2 regions of the Dyella sp. 2YAF14 genome follow, and region 2 is predicted to be linked to the other one. Evidence: predicted binding sites of a transcription regulator. Region 2 holds the regulator's gene; the other holds the start of a gene.
The links. Region 2 encodes FliA, which starts transcription of late flagellar genes. Its sites were predicted from a motif close to TAAAGTTTNNCNNNCNNNGGCCGATAA; they were not measured.
Positions count from the first base shown of each region.

Region 1: a site for FliA is predicted at 4,640-4,666, ahead of AB4Y82_RS02090 (HDOD domain-containing protein). Genes of this name have one in related genera too.

Region 1 is NZ_JBFRFH010000001.1:432,447-440,223, forward strand. It holds gene minD (septum site-determining protein MinD) at 1-114, shown strand, start outside; gene minE (cell division topological specificity factor MinE) at 120-389, shown strand; gene AB4Y82_RS02070 (hypothetical protein) at 464-973, shown strand; gene AB4Y82_RS02075 (NfeD family protein) at 1,064-2,434, shown strand; gene AB4Y82_RS02080 (slipin family protein) at 2,458-3,207, shown strand; gene AB4Y82_RS02085 (TIGR03862 family flavoprotein) at 3,350-4,609, shown strand; gene AB4Y82_RS02090 (HDOD domain-containing protein) at 4,798-5,739, shown strand; gene AB4Y82_RS02095 (LLM class flavin-dependent oxidoreductase) at 5,749-6,741, opposite strand; gene AB4Y82_RS02100 (YVTN family beta-propeller repeat protein) at 7,215-7,777, opposite strand, start outside.
Region 2 is NZ_JBFRFH010000005.1:49,555-57,331, forward strand. It holds gene AB4Y82_RS10080 (flagellar motor protein) at 1-168, opposite strand, end outside; gene AB4Y82_RS10085 (chemotaxis protein CheA) at 170-2,125, opposite strand; gene AB4Y82_RS10090 (protein phosphatase CheZ) at 2,129-2,770, opposite strand; gene cheY (chemotaxis response regulator CheY) at 2,767-3,174, opposite strand; gene AB4Y82_RS10100 (RNA polymerase sigma factor FliA) at 3,303-4,076, opposite strand; gene AB4Y82_RS10105 (nucleotide-binding protein) at 4,078-5,019, opposite strand; gene flhF (flagellar biosynthesis protein FlhF) at 5,016-6,440, opposite strand; gene flhA (flagellar biosynthesis protein FlhA) at 6,584-7,777, opposite strand, start outside.

The sequences.
Region 1 (7,777 bases), on a different contig from region 2:
TTTGCCGGCCAGGCATACAGCGACACGGTTGCCCGCATCCTTGGTGAAGAACGTGCCCTGCGCTTCCTCGAGGTGCCGAAGAAGGGCTTCTTCCAGCGCGTATTCGGAGGCTGATCGGCATGGGTATTCTTGATTTCCTGAAGCGCAAGCCGGAACCCACCGCTGGACTCGCCAAGGAGCGTCTTCGCATCATCGTGGCTCAGGAGCGCTCCACCCGTGGCGCTCCCGACTACCTGCCGTTGCTGCGCAACGAGCTGCTCGAAGTGATCAAGAAATACGTCCACGTCGACCTCGACGCCATCAACATCAATGTCGAGCGCGACAGCGGACACGAGATCCTCGAGCTCTCCGTGGCGCTGCCCGAGAACACGCCAGCCAAGTCCATCTGAGATCGTGGCGCGGCACTGCCGCGCCACGCACTTCGCGATGTGCGTCGCCGCTGAACCACGGCGACTCTTTCCTCATGCCAGTTCCCACCTCTCCTCCTGACGAAGCCAGCGTGATGCGCCTAGCCGAGATCGGCTTCGATGCGCCTGCGCGCTTGCTTGCGCGTTACGGGCTTGCCCTGCAGCGCGTCGATATCGGCACGCCCATCCCCGGCAGTTTCTGGGGCGATGAGGAAGCTGGCATCATCGGCACGACGGTCTACGCACGCGATGACACCCCCGTGCATTCGTTGCTGCATGAAGCCGGTCACCTGATCGTGCTGCCGCCTGAGCGCCGCAGCGAGGTGCATACCGACGCCACCGATTCCGTAGCCGAGGAAGACGCCACCTGCTACCTGCAGATCGTGCTGGCGGATGAACTGCCCGGCGTGGGCCGCGAGCGCCTGATGGACGATATGAATGCCTGGGGCTATACGTTCCGGCTCGGCTCGGCCCAGGCCTGGTTCGGCGAGGATGCCGCCAATGCCCGGCAGTGGCTGGTGGAACACGGCCTGCTGAACCCGGACGGGCAGCCCGCGTTTAGCTGACCCAAGCGGGCCAAGCAAAACCTCCCGCTTATCTCACACCCAGACAACACCCGCTGGCGCAGTGTGATATCGCCAAACGGGAGACCGTGCGTGACACCATGGCTGAAGACAGCGGCCAGTGTGCTATGTGCCGCGATGCTGGCCTCAACCACGCTTGCCGGCGATGCCGCCGGTGGCTCGGCGCGTTCCGACGGTTTCGTGGCGCGCATCGAACTCAACGGCCCGATCGGCCCCGCCGCCGCGGAATACGTAGACACCTCTCTTCAACACGCCAGGCGCGACGGCGCAACGGCAGTGCTGATGCAACTGGACACCCCGGGTGGCCTGTCCGATTCGATGCGGCAGATCGTTGCCAGCATTCTTGCCTCCCCTCTTCCGGTAATTGGTTACGTGGCACCGGGCGGTGCCCGCGCCGCATCGGCAGGAACCTATATCCTCTATGCCTGCCCCATCGCCGCGATGGCGCCCGGCACGCATCTGGGTGCGGCCACGCCGGTATCGCTGGACGGCAGCGGCAAGCTTCCGCTGCCGTCGCCGGCGACATCCGCACCGGACGCAGCGCCACTGACGGGCGCCGATGCGGAATCCAACAAGGTGATCAACGACGCCAATGCCTTCATCCGATCGCTGGCGCAGCTCAACGGCCGTAATGCCGACTGGGCCAGCAAGGCCGTGCAAGGCGCGGCCACGCTGACCGCCGACGAAGCCCTGCAGAAGCATGTGGTGGATCTGGTGGCGCCCGATGCTTCATCGCTGCTCGCGCGCCTCGAAGGGCGTCGCGTGCACGTCGATGGCCAGGATGTCACGCTGCATCTGGCGGGGCTGCCCTTGCGCGACTATGCGCCGAACTGGCGCACGCATCTGTTGGGGCTGGTCACCCATCCCACCATCGCCTATCTGCTGCTGCTCGCCGGCATCTATGGCCTGGTGCTCGAGGCCTTCCATCCGGGCGTACTGCTGCCGGGCGTGGCCGGGGCCATCTGCCTGCTGGTCGGGTTATATGCCTTGCAGCTATTGCCGGTGAACTACGCCGGACTCGCCCTGATGATGCTCGGCGTGTGCCTAGTGCTGGCGGAAGCCTTGATGCCATCGGTGGGCGCCATCGGCATCGGCGGCGTGCTCTCCTTCGTCATCGGCTCGATCATGCTGTTCGATGCCGGTGTGCCCGGTTACGCCGTGAACCTGGGCGTGATCGCCGGCATGGCGCTGGCTGGCGTGGTGGTGCTGGCGCTCTTGTTGCGCCTCGTCGCGCGCGCCCGCCACACACGCAAGTTCAATGGCGACGAACGCATGCTGCTCAGCACCGGCGAATTGACCGAGCCGCTCGACGCGGCAGGCGATGGCTGGGCGCGCATCGGCGGCGAGCAATGGCGCGTGCATGGCGACGCCCCGCTGCCGGCCGGCTCACGTATCCGCGTGGTGGGGCGCGACGGCTTGCTGTTGCGCATCACCCGCGCCTGACATCGGCAACAAAGGAGAGGCTCATGTTTGGTTTCGTCGGCGTGATCGTGATCTGGGCTGTGGCGATGCTGTTCCTTTCGATCAAGGTGCTGCCCGAATACCAACGCGGCGTAGTGCTCACGCTGGGCCGCTACACCGGCACCAAGGGGCCGGGACTGGTGATCCTGATTCCCATCGTCCAGCGCATGATGCGGGTGGATTTGCGCGTCACCGTGATGGACGTGCCGCCGCAGGACGTGATCTCCCGCGACAACGTCTCGGTGCGTGTCAATGCAGTGGTGTACTTCCGCGTGGTGGAACCGGACAAGGCGATGCTGCAGGTGGCGGATTTCTTCCAGGCCACCAGCCAGCTGGCGCAGACGCGTCTGCGCTCGGTGCTGGGCCAGCACGAGCTGGACGACATCCTCTCGCAGCGTGATTCGATCAACCACAGCCTGCAGCAGATCCTGGACGAAGCCACCGATCCCTGGGGCATCAAGGTCAGCAATGTCGAGATCAAGGATGTGGATCTCAACGAGACCATGGTTCGCGCGATTGCCCGCCAGGCGGAAGCGGAACGCGAGCGCCGCGCCAAGGTGATCCACGCAGAGGGCGAATTGCAGGCGGCCGAAAAACTGCGCGATGCCGCGGCGATGCTTTCGCAGCAACCGCAGGCGCTGCAGCTGCGCTACATGCAGACCATGTCGGACATGTCCAATAGCGGCAAGGCCTCGACTATTGTGTTTCCGCTGCCGCTGGATTTGTTGAGGCCGCTGCTCGGCAAGGGCGACTGACCTTGTAGGAGCGCACTTGTGCGCGACCGCGTCGCGTGAGCGACGCCACCTTTCCGCCCGCCCGGTCGCGCACAAGTGCGCTCCTACAAGGGTGCGGTTGGCCTGGCTGTACAATGCCCGACCACCCGCCATCCGCCCCGCCATGTCCAGCACGCCCACCCACGTTCGCCTCGCCGTCATCGGCGGAGGCCCTGCCGGCCTGATGGCGGCGGAAGCGGCGCACGCGGCGGGCGTGGCGGTGGATGTGTTCGACGCCAAGGGCTCGGTGGGACGCAAGTTCCTCATCGCCGGCAAGGGCGGCATGAACCTCACGCACGGCGAAGCCAAGCCGGATTTCGTGCAGCGTTACGGCAAGCGTGCGCGAGAAGTGGGGGCATGGCTTGAGGATTTCGATGCGGACGACTTGCGCGCCTGGGCACGCCAGCTGGGCGTGGAGACCTTTGTTGGCACGTCCGGTCGCGTGTTTCCCAGCGATCTGAAAGCCGCACCTCTGCTGCGCGGCTGGGTACGCCGCCTGCGCGAGGATGGCGTGCGCTTTCATGTGCACCGCCGATGGCTAGGCTGGACGGACGACGGCTTGCTGCGCTTCGCCACGCCCGATGGCGAACATGCGGTGCGCGCCGATGCAGCGGTGCTTGCCATGGGCGGCGGCAGCTGGCCGGAACTGGGTTCGGAGGGTGCATGGCAGTCGCCGTTGCTTGCCCGCGGTGTCGATGTATCGCCCTTGGTGCCTTCCAACTGCGGCTTCGATATCGCCTGGAGCGAACATATCGCCGGTCGTCATGCCGGCGCACCGCTCAAGCCGGTAGTGATCCATCTGCGCGATGAGCATGGCCGCGAGCACGCGCGCCAGGGCGAATGCGTGATCACCGCCCACGGCATCGAAGGCAGCCTGATCTATGCTTTTTCCGCCTTGATCCGCGACGCCATCGCCGCGCACGGCCCCATCACCATCGAACTCGATCTTGCACCCGATCGCACGCTCGATCGCCTGCGCGCCGATCTGGCCAAGCCGCGCGGCAAACACTCCATGAGCGACCACCTGCGTCGCCAGACCGGGCTCACCGGGGTGAAGGCCGCGCTGCTGCACGAGGTGCTCGACCGGCAGCAATTCCACGATGTCGACACGCTGGCCCGCAGCATCAAGCGCCTGCCGCTGCGACTCACCCGCGCCCGTCCCATCGAAGAAACCATCAGCAGCGGCGGCGGCGTGCGGCTGGAAGCGCTGGACCCGCAACTGATGCTCGCCGCCCTGCCCGGCGTGTTCTGCGCCGGCGAAATGCTCGACTGGGAGGCGCCCACCGGCGGCTACCTGCTCACCGCCTGCTTTGCCAGCGGCCGCCGCGCCGGACTCGGGGCGGCGGCATGGATCAAGCATTTGCCCCCTGCTGCCGATAACTGAGCAGAGCGTCGCAGCGCGGCACAGTCGCACTACATTTTTTCCGCCAGCTGCCGATACCCCCAGCGTAGCGGGGGCCACACAGGGGAGCTGGCAGCACGATGATGGGAAACTGGTGGCGGGTATTCGGGCGTGAGCGCGCGGCAGAACCAGCAGCGACGCGGCCGGCTGCGCCCGAGCCGGAACTCCCGGTGGAAACCAGCCTGCCCCACGGGATGGTCTCGGGTGACGAGCTCGCGGAGCGTTTTTTCCGCTTCATCCTCAACCAGCCGGTCAACGCCGGCGACAGCGCCAACAAGCCGCGCGAACAGGCCGTTCTCCAGCGCCTGAAGGACCAGTGCGAGAACGGCCGCTTCGACGTACGCAGTCTGCCGCGCATGCCAACGGTGCTGCCGCAGCTGATGCGCGCCATGAAGAACGACAAACTCAGCGGCGCCCAGCTGGCCGACCTGATCAAACGCGATCCGGTGCTGGTGGGCGAAGTCATGCGCGTCACCGGCAGCGTCACCTATCGCACCGCCCATCCGGTGGGCAGTCTGCAGCACGCGGTCGTACTGCTCGGCCAGATCGGCCTGCGCCACGTGGTGACGTCTTACGTGATGAAGCCCATCCTGATGGCCAGCGCCGGTGCCAACGGGCAGATCGTGGGCCAGCGTCTATGGGATCACGCCGAACGCTGCGCGCACGCGGCGGTGTATCTCAGCAAGGGCCAGTGCGACGCTTTCGAAGCCTATCTGGTGGCCCTGGTCGGCTATAGCGGCCTGGGCGCCGTGGCGCGTTTGCTGGACAAGGAATTGCAGAACAGCGAACTGCCCGCCAGCTCAACGGCCTTCATCGATGGCTGCGTGCAGCTCGCCGCCGAACTCACCGTGCAGGCAGGCCAGCATTGGGATCTGCCGCCACCCGTGCAGGAAGCGCTGGTGGAACATTGCGAGCACGGCCATGCCGCGCTCACGCTGCCGATGAGTCGCGTGCTCTACGTCTCCCAGCGCCTCGCCATGAACCAGCTCCTCGCCGAACAAGGCCTGCTCGACAGCGAGGCTGGTTACAGCGAGGACCCGGTGGCCGCGTTTCCCGCGCAGCTGCTGGCGCGTTGCCAGCAGGACTTGCGCAGGAGTTTTGCGCCGGCCTGATCGGCGGCGTCAGCTCGACAGACGCTGCTTTACATCGGCCACGATGGCGTACGAGCGACAACGCGCCTCGTGATCGAACACGTTCGCGGTGATCATCAGCTCGTCCGGGCGATGGCGTTCGACAAACGATTCGATGCCCTGCTTCACCGTCTCGGCGCTGCCGATCACCGCGCAAGCGAGCGCATGCTCCACGCCGAATTTTTCGGTGGGCGTCCAGAAGTCTTCGATATTGTCGATCGGCGGCGGGATCAGGCCCGGGCGGCCACGACGCAGGTTGACGAAACTCTGCTGCTGGGTAGTGAACAGGCGCTTCGCTTCCTGGTCGCTTTCCGCCGCGACGATATTCACGCCGAGCATCGCGTACGGCGCGGCCAGGCGCGCCGAGGGACGGAAATCGCGGCGATACAGGGCCAGCGCATCGTCCATCGCGTCCGGCGCAAAGTGCGAGGCGAAGGCGAACGGCAAACCCATCGCAGCCGACAGGCGGGCGCTGAACAAGCTCGAGCCCAGCAGCCACACCGGCACATTGATGCCGGCACCGGGCACGGCGCGCACGGGTTGATGGGGTGTCGCCGGCTCGAAATACGCCAGCAATTCAGCCACGTCCTGCGGGAACTGCTCCGCGCTGTCGAAATAGCGGCGTAGCGCCCGTGCCGTGGCGTGATCGGTACCGGGCGCGCGCCCCAGTCCCAGATCGATGCGCCCCGGATACAGCGACGCCAGCGTGCCGAACTGTTCGGCCACCTGCAGCGGCGCATGGTTCGGCAACATGATGCCGCCCGCGCCGACACGTATGGTCGAGGTCCCACCCGCCACGTGACCGATCAGCACGGCGGTGGCCGCGCTGGCGATGCCTGGCATGTTGTGGTGCTCGGCCAGCCAATAGCGATGGTAGCCAAGCGCCTCGGCGCGACGGGCCAGATCCAGCGTGTTGGCGAAGGCCTGGGTGGTATCGCTGCCTTCGGTGACCGGTGCCAGATCGAGGACGGAGAACGGAATCATGGGGCTTCCTCATGCGGGAAGCCCCGATATTGGGGACGCTGTCCCCAATTGCCAGTGAGGCCGACCGACGTCTCAGCCCATTCGCCAGTTGCGCTCCTCGACGCGACCGCAGCGGCTGCATTCGCGGCGACCGGGTTCCGGCCGAGCCCATTGATGCTTGAAAACACGGCATAAAAGCCGTTCGAGCCACTGCTTCCCCTTCATGCCCACTCCCTGAATCGCATGCCAAAACGTGCTCTACGTCACAATTTAACAGTGGCATTCAGAAAAGGCGATAACAGCCGCATGACAGTTGGAAACTCGCCGTGTTTGACGCAAGTGCTTGCACCGGCCTGACTTTTTTCAGGCCGGTGCGGTCAACAACGACGGGAGACAGGCGTGGAACGCAGCATCAGCGTCCGCGCGGTCAATCGACTCCCGCTGCGGTTGAAGGACAGCAGCGGGATCGCGCGCCTATGCCAGCGCGCTCATGCTCAGCGCATGATGCCCGTGTGGCCCAGCGAGTAACGGCCCGGCTGCGGCCATACGGCGAGACCGTGCGGCTCCTGGCCCACCTTGATCTTGCGGATCTGGCCCGTGGCGGTGTCGATCGCATAGACCTCGTCGTCGAAGCGACCCGACAGCCAGAGCGTCTTGCCATCGGCGCTCACATTGCCCATGTCCGGGCTGCCGCCACCGGGGATCGGCCAGTTGGCCACCACCTTCTGCGAGGCGAAGTCGATCACCGACACGCTGCCCTTGCCGCCGCGCGGACCGTGCACCTTGTTGGAGCCGCGGTTGGCGACATACAGCTTGGTGCCGTCGCGGCTCGGGTACAGGCCATGCGTGCCCACGCCGGTCTTGACGAAGCCCACCTGCTTGAAGCTGGCGCCGTCGATCAGGTACACGCCATCGGCCATCATGTCGGCGACGTAGAAGGTCTTGCCGTCCGGGGACGAGCGGATGTCCTGCGGCATGCCCTTCTTGGACAGGTCCAGGTAACCGAGCACCTTGCGGTTGACCATGTCGATCTTCACCAGCTTGCCGGTGAACTCGC
Region 2 (7,777 bases):
GAGCACCTTGCCGGAGTTCTGCACGAGCAGTGCCGCGATGGTGCCCATGAACACGATCACGAACGCCGCCGGATTCCACAGCGCTTCCACGCTGGAACCCTTGAGGATGGTGCCGACGATCACGACCACGAAGGCCAGGATCGTCCCGATGAGACTTACCAGATCCATGTCAGGTATTCACTCGGAGGGATGGGAGGAGTTGACCGTCGCTGCCGGACAAGCCGGCAAGATCCATCACCAGCGCAAGACGGCCGTCGCCGGTAACGGTGGCGCCCGCCACGGCGGGCACGCCTTCGAACAGGGGGCCGAGCGGTTTCACCATCACGTCTTCGCGGCCAAGCACTTCATGCACCAGGCAGCCCAGGCGCATATGGCCGATGTGCAGCACCACTACGTGGCGACCCGGCGCAGCGTCCACACCGATCCAGCCGCCAAGGTTGGCCAGCGCGAGCGCGCGGCCGCGATGCGAAGCCACCGCACGCCCGTCCAGTTGCTGTTGCTGCCCCGAGGCCAGTTCGAACACTTCATCGACATTGCTCAGCGGCAGCGCAAGCAGACGCGAGCCCACGCGCACCATCAGTACGCGCTGGATCGCCAGCGTCAGCGGCACGGCCAGCTCCAGCGTGCTGCCTTTGCCCAGCTGCGAGCGCACCGACAAGGTGCCGCCCAGCTCCACCACGCGCGTCTTCACCACGTCCATGCCCACGCCGCGACCGGAGATGTCGGAGACGGTGGCGGCCGTGCTGAAGCCAGGGCGGAAAATAATTTCGTAGCATTCGTTCTCGGTGAGGCGCGAAGCCTGCGCCTCATCCATCACCCCCTTCTCCACCGCCTTGCGGCGCAGGATCTCGGGATTCATGCCGCGCCCGTCGTCGGACACGGTGATCACGATGCGCTCACCGCGCTGGCTCGCGCCCAGCGTGACCTTGCCCTTGCGCGGCTTGCCGGCGCGTTCGCGTTCGTCCGGCATTTCCACGCCGTGATCGAGCGCGTTGCGGATCAGGTGCACCATCGGATCGGCGAGCGCTTCGACCAGGCTGCGATCGAGATCGGTGCCCTCGCCTTCCTGGATCAGTTCCACTTCCTTGCCGAGCTGGCGCGAAAGATCGCGCACGATGCGCGGAAAGCGCTGGAACAAGCGGCCCACCGGCTGCATGCGCATGCCGAGCACGGCGTTCTGCAAGGCATCGGCCACGCGATCGAGTTCGGTGGCGGCCAGCTCGAGCGTTTCATCGCCGGTCTTGGCCGCCAGGCTCAGCAGTCGGTTGCGCACCAGCACCAGCTCACCGGCGCGGTGCACCAGGGCGTCGAGGCGGGCGGTGTCCACGCGCACGGTGTTTTCGGGCGCCGGCGCCGCCTGCTTAGCCGGTGCGGCGGCGGGAGCAGGTGCGGGGGCAGGAGCGGATGCCGGCGCGCTCGCGCCCGGTAGTCCGCCCTTGCCGTGAAGATTGTCGAGCAGCGATTCGAACTCGTCGTCCGAGATCGTGCCTGCGGTTGACGATGCGACGGCCGCGTTCGTCGTCGCGCCAGGCTGGCCGCCCTTGCCATGCAGGTTGTCCAGCAAGGCTTCGAATTCGTCGTCGGAAATGCTGCCCGATTCGGCCACCGCCGCGGGCGCACCCGGTGCGCCGCTGTTCCCGTAGAGGCTGTCGAGCAGGGCCTCGAATTCGGAATCGTCGATCGTGCCGTCGCTCGGCGGCGGCGCTACCGGCGCGGCCACCGGCTTGGGCGCCGGTGCAGCGGCCTTGCCCGGCGTCAGGCGTTGCAGCAGGCCAGCGGGCGGCATCGCCATCGCCGTGCCGCCGGCCAGCGCCGCCATCATGTCGTTGAGCAGATCCAACGCTTCCAGCAGCGCATCCATGCGGCTGGCATCGAGCAGCAACTGCCCGTTGCGCGCCACGTTGAGCAGATCCTCGGCGTGATGGCACAGCTGCACCATCGGCTCGATCGCAAGAAAGCCCGCGCCGCCCTTCACCGTGTGGAACGCGCGGAACACCGCGTTCAACAGTTCGGCGTCGCGCGGCGAGGCCTCCAGCCCGATCAGCTGATCGCCCAGGCGCTGCACCAGTTCCCCGGCTTCCACCAGGAAATCGTCGCGCAACTCGTTGTCGAACGAGGGATCCATCGATCAGAAACCGAATTCGCTCAACAGACGATCCGCCTCATCCTGGCTGGTGACTTTGACCGGGCCGGCGGCGGCTTCGCCCGACGCCAGCGCGCCGGTGAGGCTCACCAGTTCCAGCAGCGAGTTCTCCACGCTGCCGATGAAATTCACCACCTTCTTGATGCGCTGACCCGAAAGGTCCTGCCACGACTGCGCGACCACGAAATCGGCGAGGCCATCGCGGCAAGCATGGGCGAACGCCTGCGACTGCGTCGCCAGCACATGCGCAACTTCGCCTTCAGTGGTGCCATCGATCACGGCACCGGCGTTCTCGGCCAGCGCGTCGGCCTGCGGACGCATGCGCTCGACGAAATCGAGCGAGCGATGCGCGGCCTGCGAGCTCATTTCCAGCACGTCTTCCAGGTGCTTGCGTGCATCGGCGACGCTGCCCGGCACGCCTTCCTGGGCGAGGTCGCCGCCGAGGCGGCGCACCGCATCGTGCAGATCGCGCGCAAGCAGGCCGAGTGCGCGGAACACGCGCTGTTCGCGCTCGCGCACCAGCGCGTCGAGGGCCTTTTCAAAGGCAGCACCATCAGCGCTGTTGAGCAGGTCATGCAGTTCAGGCGGCATCGCTTCGCCGGCCATCAGGGAAACTTGTGCGTTCATGCGGTGGCTCCGCTGGCGGCCAGACGTTCGAAGATCTTGCTCAGCTTTTCCTGCAGGGTCGCGGCGGTGAACGGCTTGACGATGTAGCCGTTCACGCCGGCCTGGGCGGCGGCAATGATCTGGTCGCGGTTGTTCTCGGCGGTCACCATGAGTACCGGCATGCCCTTCAGCGAGGGCTCGGCGCGGATCGCGCGCAACAGGTCGATGCCCGTCATGTTGGGCATGTTCCAGTCGGTCACGACCATGTCGAAGGCGTTGTTGCGCAACATGGTCAGGGCGTTCTCGCCATCGTCGGCCTCCTGGATCAGGCCGTTGCTGAAACCCAGCTCGACCAGCAGGTTGCGAACGATGCGCCGCATGGTGGAGAAGTCGTCCACCACGAGGATCTTCATATTCTTGTCCAAACGCTTTCTCCGCTGCGCGTAGATATGACTTGTGTTGAACAGGGACGAGGGACGAATTGCGCGGACGCAACGACCGAACGTCGGTTCGACCCTGATCGGCGCAGCGACCGTCCGGGCTCGCGCCCTTGTTACTCGCCCCTCGCCCCTTTACGTTTTCCAGCCTTCCTCTCCTGCCCCTCATGCCAACCGCTCATCCGCGCTCGCAAGCGCACGATGGCCTGGCCGTGGATCTGGCACACGCGCGATTCAGTCACGCCGAGCACCGCACCAATCTCCTTGAGGTTCAGTTCTTCCTCGTAGTACAGGGACATCACCAGCTGCTCGCGTTCGGGCAGGCCGCCGATGGCTTCCACCAGGGCCTCGCGCATGCCTTCGTGCTCGACACTGTCCGCCGGGCTCAGGCTGTCGCCGTCGGCCACGTCGAACGCTGCGCCACCATCCGCATCGTCCGGTGCGGAAAGGCTGAGCAGGCGTGCACTCGCCGCGTCGGCCAGCACCTGGTGATATTCCTCGGCGCCCATGCCCAGTCGCCGCATCACTTCGGCGTCATCGGCATCAGAACCGGTTTCGATTTCAATCTGACGAACAACCTCCGCCATTTCGCGCACTTTTCGATGCACCGACCGTGGGGTCCAGTCGGTGCGCCGCAATTCGTCGAGCATCGCGCCACGGATGCGGATACCCGCAAACGTCTCGAAGCTCGCATTCTTGCCGGTGGTGAAATTGCGCGCGGCCTCCAGCAAACCGATCATGCCGGCCTGAATCAGGTCGCTCACGTCCACGCTGGGCGGCAATCGACCCATCAGGTGATAGGCGATCCTTCGCACCAAGGGAGCGTGCTGGCGAACCAGTTCGTCGGCACTCTGCCGCGTCAGCTGCAGATATTCGGAAGCCACACTCATGTCACCACCCCGTTGCTACTGCGGCCTGCCTGCTGAAAAAGGCGATGCGATCCAGGCCCAGTCGCTCGGGTTCACCCCATGTATCGACCGCACCCGCCAATTGCTTGAATGCCAATCCCGACCGGCTCGACGGCCACAGGTCCACCACCGCGCTCTGGCGACGGATGGCCTGCTTGAGTCGTTCGTCATGCGGGACATGGCCCATGAATTCCAGCGCCACATCGAGGAAGCGATCGCAAACTCGTGCGAGTTTCTGATGCAGCTGCCTGGCTTCGCCCAGGTTGCGCACCATGTTCGCCACCATGCGGAAGCGGCGCACGCCAAAATCGCGGCTGAGTACCTTGAGCAAGGCATACGCATCGGTGAGCGAAGCTGGTTCGTCGCACACCACCACCACCACGTCATCGGCAGCGGCGGCGAACATCGCCACGTTGTCGGAAAGTCCTGCGGCGGTATCCACCACCAGGTAGTCCGGCGGTGTCACCAGATCGTCAAACGCGCGGATCACCGCCGCGTGCTCGCCCGCCCCCAGCTGCGCCAGTCGACGCGTGCCCGAACCGGCCGGTACCACCTTGAGGCCGTGCGGCGCGGTCATCAGCAGATCCTCGATCGAGCAGACGCCGTCGAGCAGGTGGCCGATATGACGCGTGGGCGTGAGGCCGAGCAGCACGTCGATATTGGCCAGGCTCATGTCCGCATCGAGCAGGATCACCTGGTGACCCTGCACGGCGAGCGCCATGCCCAGGTTCACCGATACCGTGGTCTTGCCCACGCCGCCCTTGCCGCCGGCCACCGCGATGGCGCGGCAACGCTTGCGCGGCGCAGAGCCGCTCAATCCATACGCCTGGTCCTGGACCGGCGCCTGTCGGCTATGTCGTTCGGTCAGCGCACGCAGCATGCTTTCCAACCCCATCGCCTGGTTCATTGCAAAGACACCGCTCATGCACTTGCCACCGCTAGTCCGAAGCGATCCGCCATCACCACGTCATCGGCCGGCGCCGTGCCCTTGAGCACTTGCGCGGCACGGCACACCAGCACCCGCGCATCGGCTGTGGCGATGTCTTCGGGCACGCGCTGTCCATCGGTGACGTAGTCGAGCGCGAGTCGGTGACGGATCAGCACCGACAGCGCGCCGCCGAGGCTGGGAGCCTCGTCGAGTTTGGTGAGAATGCAGGCGTGCGGCTTGACCGGCAGGTAGGCGCGCACCGCTTCGTCCAGCGACGAGGCATGTGCATTCGCCGCCATCACCAGGCAGGCGCGCAGATCGCCGCCGTTGCCCAGCACTTCCAGCTGTTCGGCCAGGCGCGGATCGCCGCCGGCCAGGCCGGCGGTATCCACCAGCACGGTGTGGTGGCCGCGCAGCAATTCCAGTACATGGCGCAGGCTGTCGGCGTCGTAGGCGGGATACACGCGCACGCCGAGCAGGCGGCCGTAATGTTCCAGCTGCGCCGCGGCGCCAATGCGGTAGTGATCGGTGCTGACCAGCGCGACCTGCGATGCGCCGTTGCGCATCACCGCACGCGCGGCGAGTTTCGCGATGGTGGTGGTCTTGCCCACGCCGGTGGGACCGACCAGCGCAGTCACGCCACGACGCTCCGAATGGTCGCGCGGGCTGATCGACAGGCTGCGGCTGAGCACGCCCAGCGGCAGATAGCGCGCCTGCTCGGCGTTGATCTCGACCGGCAACTCGCCGACCAGCTGACGGGCCACATCCGGTTCGATGCCGAGCCGCGTCATTTCGCGCAGCACGCGGGCGCGCATCGGCTGACGGCGTTCCAGGTCGTTCCAGATCAGGCTGGACAGCTGCGTTTCCAGCAGGTCGCGCAGGCTGCCCAGTTCGGCGCGTACGCGTGCGGTGTCCTGCATGGCGCGTTCGAGCAAGGGGTGAATCGAGGCGGTGACCTCGCCAGCCACATTGGCCTGCGCAGATTCCACCGATGCGGATTTTTCTTCCAGCGCCTTGGCCTGCGATGCGGCCGGCTTGCGGGCCCCCAGCGTTTCGATCGTCGGCTCCATGCGCGGCGAGGCGGTGGCGCGACGCGAGAGCGACACGGTCACGCCATCGTCCTCGTGACGGTTCGCCGTCGGCAGCGGCGGCGGCATGACGTCGGCACGGCGTGCAACGGAGGCTTCCACATCGCGGTGCGACGCGGCGGCAGCCGGTGCGCGGTTTTCCACTTCCAGCGGCGCACCGTGGCGCGCGGCTTCGCGCACCAGGGCTTCGTCGAAATCCACGGCAGCGATGATCTCGATGCCGTCGTCCATCCGGCGCGTGGACAGGATCACCGCATCCGGTCCCTGGTCTTCGCGCACTTCACGCATGGCCTGGCGCATATCCGGGGCCACGAAACGCTTGATCTTCATGCCTTGCTGCTCCGCGAAACAGGGACGAGGGACGAGCGGCGAACCTGCGCGGCCGTGCCTCGTGGCACGTACTGCCCATTCGCCAACGACTCGATGTTTGCGCCCTCGCTACTCATCCCTATTCCCTCTCTCGTCTGCTTGATTCAGCGACCCAATGCCTGCACCAAACGCACTCGGCGGTTGTCCGGCACCTCGTTGTAAGCCAGTACGTGCAGGTTCTGTGCCACATGGCGAGTGAAGCGTGCGAGCCACGGACGCAGCTGCGGCGCGACCAGCAAAACGGCCGGTTCGCCGCTCATTTCCTGCTTGCGCGCAGCGTCGGCAACGCCTTGTTGCAGGCGGTCGGCGAGGCCTGGCTCCACCGCGGCGCCCGCTACGCCGCCATTTGCGAGCGATCCCAGCAGGATCTGCTCCAGCTCCGGCGCCAGCGTGATGACCGGGATCTCGGTACCGAGCCCGGAGATCTCCTGGACGATCTGGCGACCGAGCGCCACGCGTACGGCAGCGCTGAGGGCGCCGGGATCCTGACTCTGGTTGGCGTGCTCCGCCAAGGATTCGACGATGGAACGCATATTGCGGATCGGCACCCGCTCGGCCAGCAGGTTTTGCATGACCTTGACCACCACGCCCAGCGACAGGCGCTTGGGCACCAGGTCTTCCACCAGCTTGGGCGTGGTCTGCGCGAGGCGATCGAGCAGCTGCTGCACGTCCTGATGGCCGAGCAGTTCGTGCGCGTGGCTCTGCAGGATGTGCGACAGATGCGTGGCGACCACGGTGGCCGGATCGACCACGGTGTAGCCCAGACTCTGCGCCGTTTCGCGCTGGCCCGGTTCGATCCACAGCGCTTCCAGGCCAAACGCCGGATCGCGCGTGGCGATGCCTTGCAGCCCCTCCTGCACGCGACCGGGGTTGATCGCGAGCAGCCGATCGTTGTGCACCTCGGACTCGCCCATGGGCACGCCCATCAGGCTGATGCGATAGGTGTTGGGACCAAGATCGAGGTTGTCGCGGATATGCACCGGCGGCACCAGGAAGCCCAGCTCCTGCGAGAGCTTGCGGCGCACCGACTTGATGCGGCCCATCAGCTCGCCGCCCTGGTGCGTGTCCACCAGCGGAATCAGCCGATAACCTACTTCCAGGCCCAGCGGATCGACGCTGGCGACATCTTCCCAACCCAGTTCGAGACGTTCCGTCGGCGCGGCCGGCGGCGGCACCTCGGCGGCAGCTTTCGCCACGCGCTCAACCGCTTCGCGATCGCGCTTGATCATCAGCCACGCCGCACCGCCACACGTGCCGCCCAGCAGCAGGAAGGCGATATTGGGCATGCCCGGGATCAG